Regions from separate parts of the Polaromonas sp. P1_F1 genome, predicted to be linked through region 1. Evidence: predicted binding sites of a transcription regulator. Region 1 holds the regulator's gene; each other region holds the start of a gene.
What was found. The regulator LexA, encoded in region 1, represses DNA repair genes until DNA is damaged. The targets are predictions, from matches to a motif close to ACTGTATNNNNATACAGT.
Positions count from the first base shown of each region.

Region 2: AC1DZE_RS13185 (DNA topoisomerase IV subunit B) is a predicted target of LexA. The motif match lies at 2,576-2,593, and genes of this name have one in related genera.
Region 3: imuA (translesion DNA synthesis-associated protein ImuA) is a predicted target of LexA. The motif match lies at 2,762-2,779, and genes of this name have one in related genera.
Region 4: AC1DZE_RS13445 (PA0069 family radical SAM protein) is a predicted target of LexA. The motif match lies at 1,801-1,818, and genes of this name have one in related genera.

Region 1 covers NZ_JBFUBJ010000010.1:56,316-60,964, forward strand. Annotated here, with positions in the region: gene AC1DZE_RS21205 (type IV pilus assembly protein FimV) at 1-569, shown strand, start outside; gene AC1DZE_RS21210 (D-2-hydroxyacid dehydrogenase family protein) at 639-1,646, opposite strand; gene lexA (transcriptional repressor LexA) at 2,322-3,026, opposite strand; gene AC1DZE_RS21220 (asparaginase) at 3,167-4,123, shown strand; gene adk (adenylate kinase) at 4,226-4,649, opposite strand, start outside.
Region 2 covers NZ_JBFUBJ010000004.1:197,049-201,697, forward strand. Annotated here, with positions in the region: gene AC1DZE_RS13170 (class I SAM-dependent methyltransferase) at 1-223, opposite strand, end outside; gene AC1DZE_RS13175 (SDR family oxidoreductase) at 223-1,035, opposite strand; gene AC1DZE_RS13180 (MFS transporter) at 1,227-2,447, opposite strand; gene AC1DZE_RS13185 (DNA topoisomerase IV subunit B) at 2,640-4,610, shown strand; gene AC1DZE_RS13190 (lytic transglycosylase domain-containing protein) at 4,610-4,649, shown strand, end outside.
Region 3 covers NZ_JBFUBJ010000006.1:180,858-185,506, reverse strand. Annotated here, with positions in the region: gene AC1DZE_RS17095 (error-prone DNA polymerase) at 1-451, opposite strand, end outside; gene AC1DZE_RS17090 (Y-family DNA polymerase) at 459-1,913, opposite strand; gene imuA (translesion DNA synthesis-associated protein ImuA) at 1,873-2,733, opposite strand; gene AC1DZE_RS17080 (hypothetical protein) at 2,928-3,728, opposite strand; gene AC1DZE_RS17075 (alkaline phosphatase D family protein) at 3,941-4,649, opposite strand, start outside.
Region 4 covers NZ_JBFUBJ010000004.1:248,346-252,994, reverse strand. Annotated here, with positions in the region: gene AC1DZE_RS13455 (amino acid ABC transporter permease) at 1-100, shown strand, start outside; gene AC1DZE_RS13450 (GNAT family N-acetyltransferase) at 121-561, opposite strand; gene AC1DZE_RS13445 (PA0069 family radical SAM protein) at 650-1,747, opposite strand; gene AC1DZE_RS13440 (hypothetical protein) at 1,894-2,160, shown strand; gene AC1DZE_RS13435 (DOPA 4,5-dioxygenase family protein) at 2,232-2,579, shown strand; gene AC1DZE_RS13430 (acyltransferase family protein) at 2,651-3,766, opposite strand; gene AC1DZE_RS13425 (NAD(P)H-dependent flavin oxidoreductase) at 3,811-4,649, opposite strand, start outside.

The DNA of each region.
Region 1 (4,649 bases):
TCGACGAATACGCGGCGGATACGCACGATCTGGAGTATTACACGGAGGCCCTCTCGCGGATTGAGGCCCTCTGGCCAACTCCCAAGGTGCTCGACGTACTTGAAGAGTCCATATTCCGCAAACCGGATTCGCGGGGAGAGGTCTTCAGCCTGGCCGCCTACCGCGAGCTGTTGCTCCTCCACTCTATCGCAAAAAGGATTGTTAGCCGGCCGCCCGGCGACGCCGAAGCACCGGTCAGGTTGTCGGACGCACCTTCGGTTCCGACCATGCCGGACACGCTCCCTGGCGTTGCAGGTTTTGGGCCTACCAGCATCCAGCCACTGTCAGCCCGGTTCCAGATCGTGGCGCCCTTGCCATCTCCTGCCGTGGCAGGTGCAACCGACCCGACACAGCCTCCCGCTTCCCCCCGGCTTGGTCTTGATATTGATTTGAGTGCAGGCGAGGGGGCGGACCTGGCCCCGTTTCCATCAATCGATGCAGGTGCGCAGCCGCCGCAATCCGCTGCCAACAATCTCATCGAGTTTGACCTCGACTTTCCGGATTCTTCGGGGCCGACGCAGAAAACTTGAGCGAAGTTTGAGCCTGGCTCGCCGGGAATCCCGGGTTTACGCGCACTTGATCAGGCTGCGCGTGTCACATCAGCGCCGTACTTGCAAGGCCCCCGGGTTGACGATATTGGTGGGCGTGCCCTTGATGAAGTTGACGACGTTGTCAAACGCCGCGCCAAAGTACAGCTCATAGCTGTCCTGTTCAACATAGCCAATATGCGGCGTGCAAATGCAGTTTTCCAGGCGGAGCAGCGCATGGCCTTGCAGGATGGGCTCCGACTCAAAAACATCGATGGCCGCCAGGCCGGGCCGCCCGCGATTGAGGGAGGCGATCAATGCTTCCGGTTCGATCAGCTCCGCCCTTGACGTATTCACCAGCAGGGACGTGGTTTTCATGCGCGACAGGTCTTCCAGCGTGACGATACCGCGTGTCTCTGCGTTGAGCCGCAGGTGAAGGCTCAGTACATCGCTTTGCTCAAAGAATTCGGCTTTGCTGGCCGCGACTTCAAAGCCATCGGCCTGTGCCCGCTCCAGTGATGCGTCGCGGCCCCATATCACGACACGCATACCAAAGGCCCTGCCGTAGCCAGCCACAATTTGCCCGATCTTCCCGTAGCTCCATACCCCCAATGTCTTGCCCTTGAGGACGGAGCCAATGCCGAAGTTGGGTGGCATCGAAGCTGACTTGAGCCCTGCCTGCTGCCAGGCGCCATGCTTCAAGTGGGCTACATAGTGCGGAATGCGGCGCATGGCGGTCATTACCAGTGCCCAGGTCAGCTCCGCGGGTGCCGTAGGAGACCCAATGCCCTCGGCAACCGCGATGCCGCGTTCTGTGCAAGCCGCGACATCTATATGGCTTCCGACACGGCCTGTCTGGGCAATCAGCTTGAGTTTGGGCAGCTTTTCAATAACTTGCCGGTTGAGCTGGGTTCTCTCCCGGATCAGGACGATGACATCGGCATCCTTGAGGCGGACGGACAGCTGGCCGATGCCTTTAACGGTGTTGGTATAGACCTTGGCAGGGTAGGCCTCCAGCTTGGCTGCGCAGTTCAATTTCCGCACCGCGTCCTGATAGTCGTCGAGGATCACAATATTCATGCCGATATTGTGCCTGCAAGATTTTTCTTCCTTGCCGCCGGGGTCACTTCCGACTGGGGATTTTGTATCTCAAGGAAACGCACCAGACGGCGCCGCAAAGCGCATAGGCCCGGGCTGAACTTCTGGTGGGATGCTTGCCGTACCAGTTATCTCAAAGAGGTTTCTCGCTGGCTCATGCGCTCAAGTTCCGCGCAGACGTCGGCCATGCGGCCGGATATCACCATGCGGCCAGCGCACGCTGGGCCGACATTGGAGTCAAACTCACGGACAACTCGCAGCCGGCTGGGTCGGGACGCCTTGACAGAGCGTTGGACGGCAAGAGCACCAGTGGCGCGGGCAGACGGGCCGCGCATTGCCGCGAAATCGCCGGAAGCAAAGGGTAGCGCAAGCTGGTGAGATCTGGGCTGTGCGCCGGCTGGCGCGGAAAAACGGCTTGCCCCAGTCATACCCTGCGCCGGCAAAAACAATGACACCAATGCCTGCACGGGTGCCAGCAGGACTGACGACATTGGTGAATGTGAAAAACTGATGATTCCCATGATGAACTCCTGTATGAGAGAGGTTTACACAGGCAGGATTGCAAACTGGCAAATTGCCAGGAAGGCCCCGACACCAGGGTGTTGGCCATCACAACGGCCAAACGCCCGCCACCTGGTGCGTGGCCAGGTGAGCTGCCTACATCAGCATCGTGTTGCGAATGAGGCCGACGGCCAGGCCTTCCAGTTCGAAAGGCTCGCCGGGCTCGACCACAATGGTTTTAAAGTCCGGGTTTTCGGGCAGAAGTTCGATCAGGTGCTTGTTGCGACGAAAGCGCTTGACGGTCACTTCATCACCCAGCCGGGCCACGACAATTTGACCATTCTTGGCTTCCTTGGATTGCTTGACGGCCAGCAGGTCGCCATCCATGATGCCTGCGTCCCGCATGCTCATGCCGCGGACCTTGAGCAGGTAGTCGGGCTGGCGCTGAAACAGGCTGCTTTCAAAATAATAGGTTTGCTCGACATGTTCCTGCGCGAGAATCGGGCTGCCAGCAGCAACCCGCCCCACCAGAGGTAGGGCGAGTTGGGCCAGGCTTTGCAACGGCAGGGAAAACTGTTTGATTCTGGATTCGTTCAGGCTGCGAAGGGCGTCATTGCGCAAACGTATGCCGCGTGAGGTCCCGCTGACCAGCTCGATGACGCCTTTGCGGGCCAGCGCCTGCAAGTGCTCCTCGGCGGCATTGGCAGAGCGAAAGCCAAGCTCAGCGGCGATTTCAGCACGGGTGGGCGGGGCGCCCGTGCGCGCGATGGCGCTCTGGATCAATTCCAGAATTTGCTGCTGGCGCGCAGTGAGCTTGGGAGCCTCAGAGGGAAAATGCGAAAAGTTATCGAGTGTGCTCATCACTGTTGCTCCTTGAATCACTGCTTCAGCCCGCTTGCGTATTGCCTGCTGGCTTTGGGTACGCAACGTTGCCGTAGCTGTTTTAATATCCAGTAACTGTATTTTCATCCAGTTTTTAAAAGATTGCAAGTTTACGTTTTATGCATCCTCAAAATATTGTGATTCTGGGCACCGGCGGCACGATTGCCGGGCAGGCTGCGAGTGCGTCGGACAACATCGGCTATACCGCTGCCCAGGTGGGCGTTGAGCAACTTGTGGCGGCGGTCCCGCCTTTGGCCAGGTTCGGCCCCTTGATGACCGAGCAGGTCGCGCAGGTCGACAGCAAGGACATGAGCTTCGATGTATGGGTGCGGCTGGCCAGTCGGGTCAATCACTTTCTGGCCCAGCCGGACGTGCAGGGCATTGTCATCACGCACGGCACGGACACGCTGGAAGAAACGGCGTATTTCCTTCATGCGGTGTGCCGCCCCGATAAACCTGTGGTGCTGACCTGTGCCATGCGGCCGGCGACTGCGCTGGTGCCTGACGGCCCCCAGAACATGCTGGATGCCATGGCGGTGGCGCGTCATGCTGGGGCAATGGGTGTTGTCGCGGTGTGTGCCGGAACCATCCACAGCGCGCTGGACGTGCAGAAAGTGCATACCTACAGGGTTGACGCTTTTGACTCCGGTGATGCGGGGCCGATTGGCTATGTGGAGGAAGGATTCCTCAGGTTAGTGAGAAATTGGCCGGAAACCCATGTGGAACGGGCGCAAGCAGCTATAAAAATAATAGCGAATTCCATGATTCCGCTCCAGTGGCCGCGCGTTGAGATTGTCATGAACCATGCCGGCGCCAGTGGTGCGATCGTGGACGCGTTGCTGGCACAGGGTGTCCAGGGGCTGGTGGTTGCTGCCACGGGTAATGGCACCTTGCACCACGCGCTGGAGGCGGCCTTGCTTCGCGCGCGGTCTGCGGGGGTTCGGGTCGTCCGTGCGACAAGATGCTTCAATGGCCGGGTCTTGCCCACACCGGGGGATCTGTTTTCTGATTCGCAGGGGCTGAGTCCCGTGAAGGCGAGGATAGCGATGATGCTCGAGTTGCTGGCGGAGAGTTGAAGCCGCGCTTGCAATTGCAGTCCACCAGGTCCGGAAGCCGGAATAAAAAAAGCCGTCGGGCTGACGGCTTTTTTGGGGCAAGTGGACTCGCGTTAGGCCGGTTCAACCCGCCAGCGCCTTAAATGCCCGGGCGGTGATCTCGTCAACACCGCCCATGCCGCTGATGGCACGGTATTTCGGGGCCAGTTCAGGCTCTGACTTTGCCCAGCTGGAGTAGTACTCAACCAGCGGACGGGTCTGGGCGCTGTAAACCTCCAGGCGCTTGCGGACAGTTTCTTCCTTGTCGTCATCGCGCTGGATCAGCGGCTCGCCGGTCACATCGTCTTTGCCTTCAACCTTGGGCGGATTGAACTTGACGTGGTAGGTGCGGCCTGAGGCGGGGTGCGAACGGCGTCCGCTCATGCGCTCGATGATGGCGTCGAAGGGGACGTCGATTTCAAGAACGTAGTCCAGCTTGACGCCGGCAGACTTCATGGCGTCCGCCTGCGGAATGGTGCGCGGAAAGCCGTCAAACAGAAAGCCCTTG
Region 2 (4,649 bases), on a different contig from region 1:
CAACGGTTTGGGCGGGGCGTGTGGGAAGAGCTGATGCTATGAATTCGATAGCTGCTTGCGCACGGTCTACAAGGGTCAGAGGATGTTCTTTCTCATGAAACCAGCGCGCGTGGCGGCCATGGCCGCAGGCCACGTCCAGCACCATGCCACCCTGGGGCACCAGGTGCGACCAGCGCTGCACCCAGGCGGAGGGTGGTTCCGTGCCATGCGCATTGTTTTCCATCAGTAGGGTCTTACGTCATCTTTGAGCGCGGCGTGCGCCATCGCCTCGACCCGGCTCGGCGCGATCAGCTTGAGCCAGCGGCCCAGCTTGCCCTTGGCCGTCATGACCACCTCGCGTTCCCGGCGCTCCATGCCCTCAAGGATGAGCCGCGCGCATTCCTCGACACTCATGGCGTCGTCTTCTTTCAGGCCGCTGGCACCTGCCGCCACGCCGGCCGCGTTGAAGCCACGGTGGCGGATGCGGGTGGCGACCACGCCCGGGTAGGCCGTCGTTACGCTGACACCGGCCGTTTTAAGCTCGGCCCGCAATGCCTCGAAGAAGCCCGTCATGGCGAATTTGGTGGCGCTGTAGGCGGTGCGGCCGGGCACGCCGATCAGGCCTGCCAGGCTGGAGACCGCCACGATGCTGCCGTGGCGCACTTTTAAATACGGCAGTGCGGCATGGGTGCACCAGACGCTGCCCCAGAGGTTGATGCGCATTAACTGTTCGTACCAGGCCAGGTCCTGGGCCTTGACGTCTTCAAAAAGGGCTTGCGCCGACATGCCTGCGTTGTTGATCAAGGCATCGATTTGCCCGAACCGGCCGATGGCGGCGGCCACCAGTTGGCGGCATTGGTCCTCTTGCGACACATCGGTTTTGACGGCCAGGGTCAGTGCCCCGTGGGCAACGCATTGGCCCGCAACCTCATTGAGCAGTGCTTCATTGCGCGCGGCCAGCACCAGCGCCACGCCGGCGCCGTGGGTTTTGGCCAATTGCCGCGCCATTTCAGCGCCTATGCCGTCTGAGGCTCCGGTAATTACTATTGTTTTCATAGCTGCTTGCGCCCGTCCTGATTGGGCCGCAGCCCAAAACACACATAAAACCCCCAGGCAGGGCCTTGCGCTAGAAGCAGGCCCAGACCTGGTTGGCGAGTGTGAACAGGAAATCCGGCCGTGTGTAGAGGGCAAACACCCCCAGCGACGCGATGATCGCAAGCGTCCACAGGCCGATTCTTTTGGCCACGTCAGGCCCCTTGGGGCACGGCCGCGCGTGCAATCGGTGATTCACGAACCGGCAGGTTCACCAGCGCGGCAAACACGCCCAATGCAATCGCGATGTACCAGACGATGTCGTAGCTGCCCGTGCGGTCATATAAATAGCCGCCCAGCCAGACGCCCAGGAAGGAGCCGATCTGGTGGCTGAAGAAGATAAAGCCACCCAGCATCGACAAGTGCTGGATGCCGAAGATCTGCGCCACGACGGCATTGGTCGGCGGGATGGTCGACAGCCATAGCAGGCCCATCAGGCTGGCAAAGATGTAGACGCTCAAGGGGCTGAGCGGTGCCGCCAGGAACACGGCGATCACGATGGCGCGCGAGAGATAAATCGTCGCCAGGATCTTGCGCTTGGCAATTTTCTGGCCCAGCGAGCCCGCAATGTATGTGCCGAACACATTAAAGAGGCCGATCAGCGCCAGCGCGTAACTTGCGACTTGGGGCGACAGGCCCTTGTCCTTGAGGTAGCTGGGCATGTGGACGCCGATGAACACCACCTGGAAGCCGCAGACAAAGTAGCCCGCCATCAGCAATTGAAAGCTCGGGTACTTGAAAGCCTCGCGCAGCGCCTGAAGGATAGTCTGCTCGCGTTTGGCAGGCTGCCCGCCGGTGAAACCGCCTTCGCGCAGGCCCAATGCCAGCGGCGCAATCAGCAGCACGGCGCCGCTCAGCACCAGTAAAGCCTCTTTCCAGCCCAGGCTGCTGATCAGGAAACCTTCGGTCGGCACCATCAGGAACTGGCCGAATGAGCCCGCCGCCGCGGCCACGCCCATGGCCCACGAGCGTTTATCGGCCGAAATATTGCGCCCGATCACGCCATAAATCACGGCATACGTGGTTCCGGCCTGCGCGGCACCAATCAGCACGCCGGCTGTCAGGGTGAACAGGAAACCGGTGGGCGACAGCGCCATGCCCACCAGGCCCAGCCCGTACAGCAGGGCACCGCCCACGATCACGCGGAAGGCGCCAAAGCGGTCAGCCGCCATGCCGGCAAAAATGCCGAACACCCCCCAGGACAGGTTTTGCACCGCCAGCGCAAAGGCAAAAGTCTCGCGCGTCCAGCCCTGCGCCTGCGTGATGGGCTGCAGCCAGAGGCCAAAACCGTGGCGAATGCCCATGGACAGCGTGACGATGGTGGCGCCGCAGATCAGCACCTGCAGCATGGAGAGTTTTTTGGTTTCGGTGGTCATGGGCGAGTCGCCGCGAGTGGCGAAAAAAAGGAAAGGCCTGAGGCGGCCGGAAGGCTCTTTGCCGACTGTAACGAAAATGGCGGAACACTGCCCGGGCCGCACTTCGTTCCCTGTCTCAAATCAGGTTGGCTGTATATTTATACAGTGACTTTGCCGGCCCCGACTACAATTGCGGCAATTCTTTCATCTGCCATGGCTGACAAACTACCCACCGAATATTCCGAAGGCTCGATCCGCGTGCTCAAGGGCCTGGAGCCCGTCAAGCAACGGCCGGGCATGTATACGCGCACCGACAACCCCCTGCACATCATCCAGGAAGTGCTGGACAACTCCGCCGACGAGGCCCTGGCCGGCTACGGCAAGAAGATCAAGGTCACGCTGCACACCGACGGCTCGGTGAGCGTCGACGACGACGGCCGAGGCGTTCCTTTCGGCCTGCACCCTGAAGAAAAGGTACCGGTCATCGAGATCGTCTATACCCGGCTGCACGCGGGCGGCAAATTTGACAAAGGCAAGGGAGGCGCCTACAGCTTCTCGGGTGGCTTGCACGGCGTCGGCGTGAGCGTGACCAATGCACTGTCCAAGCGGCTGGAAGTCACCTCTTACCGTGAAGGCATGGTCGCCCACCTGGTGTTCTCGGGCGGTGACGTCATTGAAAAGCTGCACCTGCGCAAAAACGGCGATGGAGACCGCAAGACGGGTACCACCGTCCGCGCCTGGCCCGATTCCAAATACTTTGAATCGGCCGCGCTGCCCATGGCCGAGCTCACGCACCTGCTGCGCAGCAAGGCGGTGCTGATGCCCGGCGTCACGGTAACGCTGACCAACGAGAAAACCAAAGATACCCAAACCTGGCTCTACAAGGGCGGCCTGCGCGATTACCTGATGCAGACGCTAACCGGCGACCCGGTGATCCCGATGTTTGAGGGCGAAGGTTTTGCCGACGCTTCGCACGAGAGTTTTGCCGAAGGCGAGGGCGCGCAGTGGTGCGTGGCCTTCACCGAAGAGGGGCAGCCGGTGCGCGAAAGCTACGTCAACCTGATTCCCACCAGCGCCGGCGGCACGCACGAAAGCGGCCTGCGCGACGGCCTCTTCAATGCCGTCAAGAGCTTTGTCGACCTGCATTCGCTGCTGCCCAAGGGGGTCAAGCTCTTGCCGGAAGACGTTTTTGCCCGCGCCAGCTATGTCCTGAGCGCCAAGGTGCTCGATCCACAGTTCCAGGGCCAGATCAAGGAACGCCTCAATTCACGCGACGCGGTACGGCTGGTGTCCAGCTTTGTGCGGCCCACGCTGGAGCTTTGGCTTAACCAGCACGTCGATTACGGCCGCAAACTGGCCGAACTGGCCATCAAGGCCGCCCAAACCCGGCAGAAAGCCGGCCAGAAGGTCGAAAAACGCAAGGGCTCCGGTGTGGCCGTGCTGCCCGGCAAGCTGACCGACTGCGAAAGCCGGGATTTGGCGCACAACGAAGTCTTCCTGGTCGAGGGTGATTCGGCCGGCGGCAGCGCCAAGATGGGCCGCGACAAGGAAAGCCAGGCCATCCTGCCGCTGCGCGGCAAGGTGCTCAATACCTGGGAGGTCGAGCGCGACCGCCTGTTTGCCAACACCGAAATCCACGACATCGCGGTCGCCATCGGGGTCGACCCGCACGGCCCGAACGACACGCCAGACCTCTCTGGCCTGCGCTACGGCAAGGTTTGCATCCTGAGCGACGCCGATGTGGACGGCTCGCATATCCAGGTGCTGCTTTTGACCCTCTTTTTCCGCCACTTCCCCAAATTGATCGAATCAGGTAATGTCTATGTGGCCCGGCCGCCGCTGTACCGGGTGGATGCGCCGGCGCGGGGCAAAAAGCCGGCTTCAAAGGTGTACGCCCTTGATGAAGGCGAACTGACCGCCATATTGGACAAGTTACGCAAGGATGGCGTAAAAGAAGGTGCCTGGAGCATCAGCCGCTTCAAGGGCCTTGGCGAAATGAGCGCGGAACAATTATGGGAAACCACACTCAATCCTGACACCCGCCGCCTGTTGCCCGTGCAACTGGGCAACCAGGATTTTCTGCAAACCGAGAGCCTGATCACCAAGCTGATGGGCAAAGGCGAGGCCGCAGCGCGCCGCGAACTGATGGAATTGCACGGTGACGCCGTGGAAATAGATATTTGATGAATTCTTTTTTGAAGTTGCCGTCAACCTTGCCGCGCT
Region 3 (4,649 bases), on a different contig from region 1:
AAAGCGCTTCTGTATTGATAGCACTCGCACCTGCTTCATGCAGGGGCGTGAGCAGGATTTCACAGTCGCCCAGCCTGGAGAAATCCGTTTCACCCAGCGCGACGCGGTAGCTGCCTTTTTCGACCACGTCGCCAGCCTTGCGCGCTTCGGTGATGAACTCGCACAGGTTGCCCCAGCCTGCCGCGTTGTGCGGCAGCACCACCAGCCTGAAGGCATCGGGTGCCTGCACCAAAAATTCCGCGCCCGGCAGCAGCTTGAGGCCCAGCTCCTTTGCCACCTCATGCGCCCTGACCACCCCGGCCACCGAACACTCGTCGGTGATGGCCAGCGCCTTGTAACCCAGCTCGGAAGCGCGTTCGGCCAGTTCCTGCGCGTGCGAGGCGCCACGCTGGAAGCTGAAGTTGCTCAGCGCGTGCAGCTCAGCGTAATCAGGAAGTGCGTAGGCAGGCATACGGGCCTCAGGCAAAAAAGCCGTGCAAATACCAGGTGCGTTGCCGGCCGGCCTGGGCGGCAGAGCCCAGCCTTTCGCTGTAAACCCACAGCAGGCCGCCCTGCTGGCTGCGGTAGATGTAGTAGTCGCGGAACGCCCACGGCTTTTCACACAGGCCCGGCTCAGCGCTGCGGTTCTCGTGATCGGCCAGCAGCCATTCGGCAGCCTCCAGCCGCTGCGGCCCGGCCAGGCGCGTCAGCTTGCCCTGATAAACCGGGCTGTTGCCTGCGGCTTGCAATTTCAGCGGTTCGGGCAGCAACCAGGCCGGGTACAAGGCTTCGGCCCGGGCTTCCGAAGAAGCATGTGGAGTGGTTTTTTTTAAGCCTTTTATGGCCCTGGCGCGCATTGGCTGTGCGCAAGCAGCTATTGATTTGATAGCACTTCGGGCACTCACCCAGCGCTGCATCAGCTCGGGCCGGTGGTCGGTGCAAGGTTGCCAGGCTTGCACATTGGCATCGCCCAGGCGGGCGCTGAGTCGCTCGACCAGCTCCACCACGCTGTCGCCCTGCCGGCGCGCTTCCATCAGCAGGCTGCCGGTGGCGGCGGCCGAGTCGGCCAGCAGCTCGGTGGCCAGCGACTGCAGCGTCAGGCTGTGCACCGGCGCCGGCAGCTTTTGCTGCGCCAGGTGCTCTGAGATAAGGCGCGCCACATGGCGCAGGTCTTGGGCGGGCTGGGCCGTGCGAATCTCGAGCTCGCCGGTCGGCGCCACATCGCGGCGTTTGTCCAGGTGCCAGATGATTTTCAGGGCGCAGAGCCCGCTCTGGCGCCCCAGCAGCCAGGCATGCAGGTGGACCAGCAGGCGCTCAACGCCCGCCATCAGCGCAGGCCCATGGGTGACAAGCGCGTTGAGCTCCAGTTTTTCTTCAAAGTGCTCGGGCAGCACTTGCCACTCGTAGTCGTCGGCTACGGTGCCGCGGGCGCGGTCCAGCGCCTCCAGCAGCTCGGCGCCAAAACGCCGCGCCACGCCGTCACGCGGCAGGCGCAGCAGGTCGTCCCAGCTGCGGCAGCCAATGCGCTCCAGCACACCCAGGTGCGGGCGCGCGGCCGTCAACGTGTGCATGGGCAGGTCGGCCACGCGTTTTTTCAACGCGCCGGCCTGATCCTGCTGCAGCCGAAGCCGTCCGATTGCTATCAAAGATGTAGCACCTTGCGCACGTTCCATAAGGGCTGCAACCTGGTTTGATTCAAAAAATAGGTCGATTTTCTGCGCCAGCAGCTGCATCAGCCGCGCCAGCCCGCCAAAGAGGCGCAGGCTGCCCGTTACGTCCATCAGCACCGCTTCATCGACCAGCGCCACGCGCGGCGTGAAGCCCAGCGCCAGGCTGGCCACCGCGCGCTGCAAAGCGGCGGCGTCCAGCACAGACGAGGCCGGTTGCGCCGCGTCAGTGGTGATCGAGATGCGCAATGCGATCCAGCAACGCATGGATGGGACTCCGGGGTGAGGTGACAGGAAGCGAAACCAGCGATGGCAGCAGGATGGGGGCAAGCTCTTCCCGCTTTTGCTCTTCCCGCTTTTGCCGGGCCATGTCGCGGCTGGCCGCCAGCAAGGCCGACAGCCGGGCGGGCCGGGTATCGAGCAGCACCGGCGCGGCCAGCGGCGGGCCGCGGCGCTTGAGCACATGGACCAGCAGGTTGCCGCCCTCCCGCACAGTGCCTTCCAGCAGCAGGCGCAGCGGCGCGGGTGACGATTCGTGTTGGGCCCGCAGCGGCCGGAACACAAACAGCAGCTTGTGGTGCGCATGCGCGGCAATCTGCAGGCGGCGCAGGTGGGCGCTGCGCGCATCGGGCAGCCAGGCCAGCACGGCGGTCACGTCAGCGCACTGCAGCGCCTCTCGCGTGGCCCAGAGCAGCGAAGGCGCGTCACCTGGCTTGCCGTGGATGCTGATGAGCCGCCGCATGTCGATCTGGCGCGCGCCCAGTGCGGGGCCAAATGGCAGGTAAGGCGCGCCGACCAGCGCCGTCAGTTGCGCGCCGGGCTCATCCGGTGTGGCGGGCTGGTTGAGGGCGCGGGCCAGGCCGGGCGCCAGCAAACCCCATTCCTGCAGGCCCGCCTGCGGCAGCAGCACTTCAACCAGCGCGCCCTGCGGCCAGCCGCCTCCCGGCAAGGCCTGGTCGAGCGCTGCATAACCTGTGGCCACCGTCTGCGCACTCGCGCTGCCCAGCTCGCCGGCCCGCCAAACCTGGGCATTCAGGGCGTCGGCAAAGTCCGGCAAAGCGCTGGGCATTGCAGTGAGGGTGGGCATGGAAGGTGGTCCGGATCAAGTCGAATATACTGTATTTATGTACAGTATATGGCTGATTTGACGCCCCGCCAACCCGCTTGAAACCCGGGTACCCCAGTCGAGAATTATTCACCCCGGAGCCGCCGGGAAAACCGGCACTTCCCTGCAAATCAGGGTGCAGCGCGCTTGCCGGCGGTACCGCTGTTCTCGCGCGTCTAGAGTTTTGGCGGGGGTGGCCGGCCCACGTTGTGGGCGCCCGTGTTGGCCGCCTCCCAATACGCCTTGTCCAGCGTGCCGGGGTGGCTCTTGACCGGGGTGCCGACCGGCACATTGCCAGGGCGCTGAACGCCCTCTACCGAGTAGGTTTTCAGCTTGGGTTTCTCGGTACTGGAGGGGTTGAGCGCATGAAACTCGTGCGCCACCTTGGAAGGGTTGTCGGGAGACAGCTTCTGGCCACGGACACTGGCCAGCGTTTCAATGTGCGTCATGCACCGCGTCGTGTACGGGTCGGATGCCTCGCCGTACAGGTGGAACACGCCGTGCTGCTGGCGTTCGCTTGTCATCTGCTTGAGCTTCCAGAGCTCGAACACCGACACCTTTGCGCGCATCGCCTCCTTGGAGTCATAGCGGTATTCCCGCCCCTTCTTGACATCGCTTGCCAGGGCCGGACGCGCCAGGAAGCGGTCCCTGTGCTCCGTCGGTGTATGGCTGCCATAGGCCAGGTTCGAGTAAGGCTTGGACTCATCTATGCCCGTCAGCTTGTTCACGGCGCCAAACTTTGGCAAATCCGTACGGGGTGGGCCGCTGCCCATCCGGAAATCTTCGTAATGGCCCCACGAACCCCGTCCGTATTTGACGGTCATGTGTTCTGCCTGTTTTGGATCCGTCGTGTTTCTCCACGTCGAGAACTTGACCGGCACCACCGGCTGGTTTGCCAGGTAATAGGCGCTGGCAGCGGCGCCGGCACTCGCCAGGACCGGAAAGCCAAAGCGCGATAACACCCTTCCTGCTGCCATGGGGACCATCCTTGTGCCGCAGCGCGGCAATGTTGATGAGCTGACCTTCCGGTAAAAACCGGCGACTGGATATTCAGTCTAGTCATGGCGCGCGGCTGGCGCCATCCCCTTTTTCAGGTGAAAAATAACATGTCCCGAGAGCGGCACCATCACGCCCGAACCGGCAACCAGCAGGCTCCGGCTGGCCAAGTGGCTCGGTTAAGCGGGGCCGCTTACCCCACCGGGTGAATCACCTTGCTGCTGGGCTCGGATTCGTTTTCCACCCACCAGTTGATCCACAGGCGTTGCGCCGGATTACCCGCATCGTCAGGCTCAATCGTCATGAAATTACGCGCACCGATCAGGCGGCGCGAAGTGGTGGGAAATTCGTACATGGCGGCGGTGATGCCTCGGTCCACGGTTTCCACCTGCTGGCAGGCCTGTTCCAGAAAATAGCGCGCCATGGCAGGCGGCGCCGGGTGCACGATGCCGCTGCTGGTGAGCTGGTTGATCACCTGGGCGTTGGTGTCCACCGGGTCACGCGTCGACTCCAGCACGCCCACCGCAGCCACATGCACGTCGCCGCTGACAAGGCTGACGCGGCACGAGGCGTCCTTGCTGAATTTAAACAGCCGGTGCACCAGGCGAAGCCGCTCGGCGCGATGCGCAGCGCAGGTCCAGTGGTCGCGCAAATCGTCTTCAAGCTCCTGCTGGCCGGGCAGCACGCCCAGCATTTTTTCCAGCAGCTCAAAGCTGGGGTGCACCACCGGGATGCTGCTCATCAGCACCAGGTGCTTCATGCCGGTTTGGGCATCAAGCCACTTGTAAGCAGCACTCCAGCTGTCTTCACTCATGACCTGCGCGCTTTGCAGGTTGCGGCCGTTCTTGCGTTCCGGCGTGCGTTCACTGCGCATGTCCAGCGCCAGCACGCCAAGGCTGCCC
Region 4 (4,649 bases), on a different contig from region 1:
GTACCTGGCGGCTGCGGGTATTTACTGGGCGATGAGTGCCTCGTTTGAAACGCTGCAGAAGAAGCTCGAAGTGCGCCTCAACCGCAGCTATCTGCGCTAGCGAAGCGCCGGGCACCAGAATCAGGTGTCGCTGATCAAACCACTCTGAATCGCCTGCTCGGTATTCGCAAAAATCGCCATCGCGGTCAGCATGCGCCGAAAGCCGAGCTTGCGGTAAAACGGCTCTTTGCCGGCGACCGCGTACAGGATGATTTTTTTGTGGCCACTGGAAAGCTTCACCAGCGCCGCAACCATGTCCTTGCCCATACCTGATCCCTGCCGGTCCGGCGCCACTGCGATGTCGCAGATGTAAGAGCAGTCCCTGCCATCCGCTACCGCACGGCCCGCAGCGATCAGCTTGCCGGCGTCATACACAAAACACTTGAACATGCTGTTGGAGAAAACAATCTGCAGATCCGCAGGCTTCTTGTCGCCCAAGGGGGCAACGCGGTAGAGATTGGAGAGCTCTTCCCAGTCCGCATCGGCCATGCCTTCCGATGAATATTTCCAGTCAAGCGCCAAGGTGAACTCCTTTTATCTTCAAACGGTATGAGGCGTGATGCACACGCTTTTTGGACTATAGCCCTCGCGTCGAACTGACGCGTGCCCCTCAGAACAGCCTGCCCTGCCCTTCGGCACCCGCAGCCGCTGGCGGCCGGAACCGGCTCAGATCCAGCTCGATGCGCTGGCGGTTAAAGCCGATCCGGTGGCAGGCTTTCTCAAAGCGCTGCTTGATGAGCTCGGCCCACAGGCCGTGGCCCTTCATGCGCGTGGCGAAGTCGCTGTCGTAATCTTTGCCGCCGCGCATCTCGTGGATGCGCGCCATGATGCGCGCGGCGCGCTGCGGGTAGTGCAGCTCCAGCCACTCCTTGAAAATGGGCGCCACTTCCCACGGCAGGCGTATCACGGTGTAGAAGGCGCTGCGTGCACCGGCCTCCCAGGCCGCCTCCAGCACGTGCTCCATGTCGTCGTTTACAAACGGGATTTGCGGCGCCACGCTGACGCCGACAGGAACACCATGCTCTGCCAGCGTGCGGATGGTGCGCAGGCGCCGGTGCGGCGCGGCCGCGCGCGGCTCGAGCTTGCGTGCGAGTTCGCCGTCGAGTGTGGTGATGGTCACGTAGGCGGCGGCCAGCTTGTCGGCGGCCAGCGGCGCCAGCAGATCCAGGTCACGCTCTACGCCGCTGGATTTAGTGATCAATGAAAACGGGTGCCGCACTTCCTGCATCACCTCAATGATGCTGCGCGTCAGTCGCAGCTCGCGCTCGGCGGGCTGGTAGCAGTCGGTGGCCGAGCCGATATTGAGCAGCTTGGGAACATAGCTGCGTTTGCGCAGGTCGGCGCGCAACACCTCGGCAATGTTGCGCTTGGCGATGATCTTCGTTTCAAAGTCGAGGCCAGGCGAGAGGTTGAGGTAGCTGTGCGTAGGCCGCGCATAGCAGTAGACGCAACCATGCTCGCAGCCCCGGTACGGGTTGATGCTGTAGTCAAAAAAGATATCAGGCGAATCGTTGCCGACGATGGCGCTGCGGGCTTCTTCCATTGTGACCGTGGTTTCGATCCGGGGTGCCTCACCCGCCGCGCCTTCTTCCAGCGTACCCCAGCCGTCGTCCCATGCGTTGCGCACGTCTTTCTCAAACCGGTGCGGCATGCGTGTAGCAGTGCCCCGGCCCTTGATGGCATGGAGGGGAATGACGGCGTCGGACATAGGGCAACAAGATTCGGTGGAAGGTAGCGGTGCCCGGCAGGGCCGCAGAAAATACTGTATATAAATACAGTATATTCAAACAAAAACCCTTTGGCAAATGTCTGCAGCAGTGCCCGCAATAATGGGTTTAAAGCAGGAGACATCCCATGGCACACGTACTGGCAAAACTCACCGGCGCGCCGCTGGCCGCCGTCAAACAGCAGCTGGAAAAAGATGCGGATGAACATGCGAAGCAAGGCATGTATCTGAAGTATCTCTGGCAAAACGCGGAAGACGCAGCAGAGGTGTTTTTTCTGTTTCAGGTGAAAGACCTGGCACATTGCCAGCAGCGCATGAAGCAGACGCATGCAAAAGTCCGCGAAGAAAACCCCGATGTACCGCTACCGACCCTGACGTTTCTGGAGGATGCCTGAGGCCTCATCCAATGCGTGATGGATACGCCCCTTTTCCATTTTCCCTTCCCTCTCCTCCCTTCCGTTTCACCATGATCCAGCGACCTGAAAACCTTTATGCCCGCTATCACGCCCACGTGTATTTCGGGCCCGGCACCGTTGAGCAGGCACGTGCCCTGTGCGAAAAAGCTGGCGCGCTTTTCGGGATTGCCGTGGGGCGTGTGCATGAACGCGAGGTGGGGCCGCACCCGCGCTGGAGTTGCCAGCTGGCATTTGACCGCGCGGCGTTCGGCAGCGTCATTCCCTGGCTCGAAGAACACCGCGACGGACTGGATGTGTTTGTGCACGGGCTCACCGGCGATGACCTTGCCGACCACACCACGCATGCCTCATGGCTGGGTGAGCCTGCCGTGTTGAAGCTGGAGATGTTCAGGCGGTGAGCCCGGCTCCAMTTGAATGCTATTAATTCAATAGCAAGTTGCGCTCGTCCAGAAAGGCGAGGAGCTGCTTTTTAACGCAAATAAAAGCGACTCAACCAGCGCGGCCGCAAAGGAATCGGTCGCGATTCCACCGACTGGTACAGCACCCAGCCCGCCAGCAGCGACAGCAGGAAGGCCGTCAACAGGCCCAACACGTTTGCCGCAAGCTGCGTGGGCCAGAAATGGCTCACGATGGCATTGACCAGCAGGCACACAGGGAAGTGGATGAGGAACACGGAATAGGACATCTGGCCCAGCTGCACCAGACGGCGCTGCTGCAACCATTGCACCGGCCAGGCCTGCGGCTGCAGCACCGCCAGCCAGGCCAGACCGAAGGCGGTAACGAGCGCCACCACCAGGCGCCCCCGGAAATCAAGCGCCAGGGCCAGCCCACCCATGACCGCCAGGGTCACGAGCCAGAAGCTGCGCCGCGCGCCGAGACGGTTTGCGGCCCAGAAGGCCAGCATCCCCAGGGCATAGGAGCCACAAAAATAGAGGGCGGTGACATCAAAGGCCGGCAAGCGGTTGAAAAACAGGAGAGAGGCCAAGGCGACCATCAGAATGAGGCTGACGCCGAGCGGGGCCGAAACCGAAGTGGTGTGTGTTGCGTCGCCGTCATGCGGCTGAAACTGGAACCGCCGGGCAAAGGCAAAAATGAGAACCGCCATGGCGTAGAGCTGGAAGTCGATGGCCACGTACCAGACACCAGCAGAAAGCGCGTCCTGCCCGAGCAGGTCCTGCAGCAGCAGGACATGGGCCAGCAGCTGGTGCACCGTGGGAGCATCCGGCACGGAATGGTGCGCGAACCAGGGCCTGACCAGCGCAGCCACCAGCATGCTCACGGCCAGCGCCACAAGATAGGGTTTGACGAGCCGCCAGTAGCGGCGAAAAATCAGGGAGCCAGGTGCACCGAACACGGCCACACCTTGCGGCGCAAGCGAGGCCGCCGCCAGAAAACCACTCACGACGAGGAACACCTGCACGGCCATGCGGCCGTAGTCGTAAAGCCAGTCCATCAGGGCCGGTGCAAACGGGTGCACCACATCCGACATCGGGCCATAAAAGGCCAGGTGATGCAAAACGATCATGACGCAGGCCAGCCCTTTGAGGGCATCCATGCCGGGAAAGCGTCGGGTTGCGGTGGTCAAGGCGGGTGTTTCAGGCGCAGCGCTGCTCTGGGTACCGATGACGCTTAAGCGCAGACCCGTTGGCGTGCCAGCTCGTACTCGCGCCTGAGCTGGTCCACAAAGGCCGCGGCGCTTTGGACCTTGCTGACAGACCCAATGCCCTGGCCGCAGCCCCAGATGTCTTTCCAGGCCTTGGACTTGCTGCCTTCGCCGCCGCCGAAGTTCATGGTCTTGACGTCGCCTTCGGGAAGGTTCTCAGGGTCCATGCCGGCTGCGCGAATCGACGGCGCGAGGTAGTTGCCGTGCACACCGGTGAAGAGGCTGCTGTAAACGATGTCGTCGGAATTTCCGTCAACGATGGCCTGCTTGTAGGCGTCGGCTGCGCGCGCTTCGTCCGTGGCGATGAAGGCCGAACCGATGTAGGCGAAGTCGGCGCCCATGGCCTGCGCGGCCAGCACCGCGCCGCCGGTAGAGATGGCGCCCGACAGCGCCAGGGGGCCGTCAAACCACTGGCGGATTTCCTGGATCAGCGCGAACGGGCTCTTCACGCCTGCGTGGCCGCCCGCACCGGCGGCCACGGCTACCAGGCCGTCGGCGCCCTTTTCAATCGCCTTGCGTGCGAATTTGTTGTTGATGATGTCGTGCAGCACCACGCCGCCGTAGCTGTGGGCGGCAGCGTTGATGTCTTCGCGCGCACCCAGGCTGGTGATGTAGATGGGCACCTTGTACTTCACGCACATTTCCATGTCGTGCTCCAGGCGGTCGTTGGACTTGTGCACGATCTGGTTGATGGCAAAAGGCGCCGCCGGCTTGTCGGGGTTGGCCTTGTTGTGGGCTGCCAGTGCCTCGGTGATCTCGGCCAGCCACTCATCGAGCTGCGATGCAGGCCGTGCGTTGAGCGCGG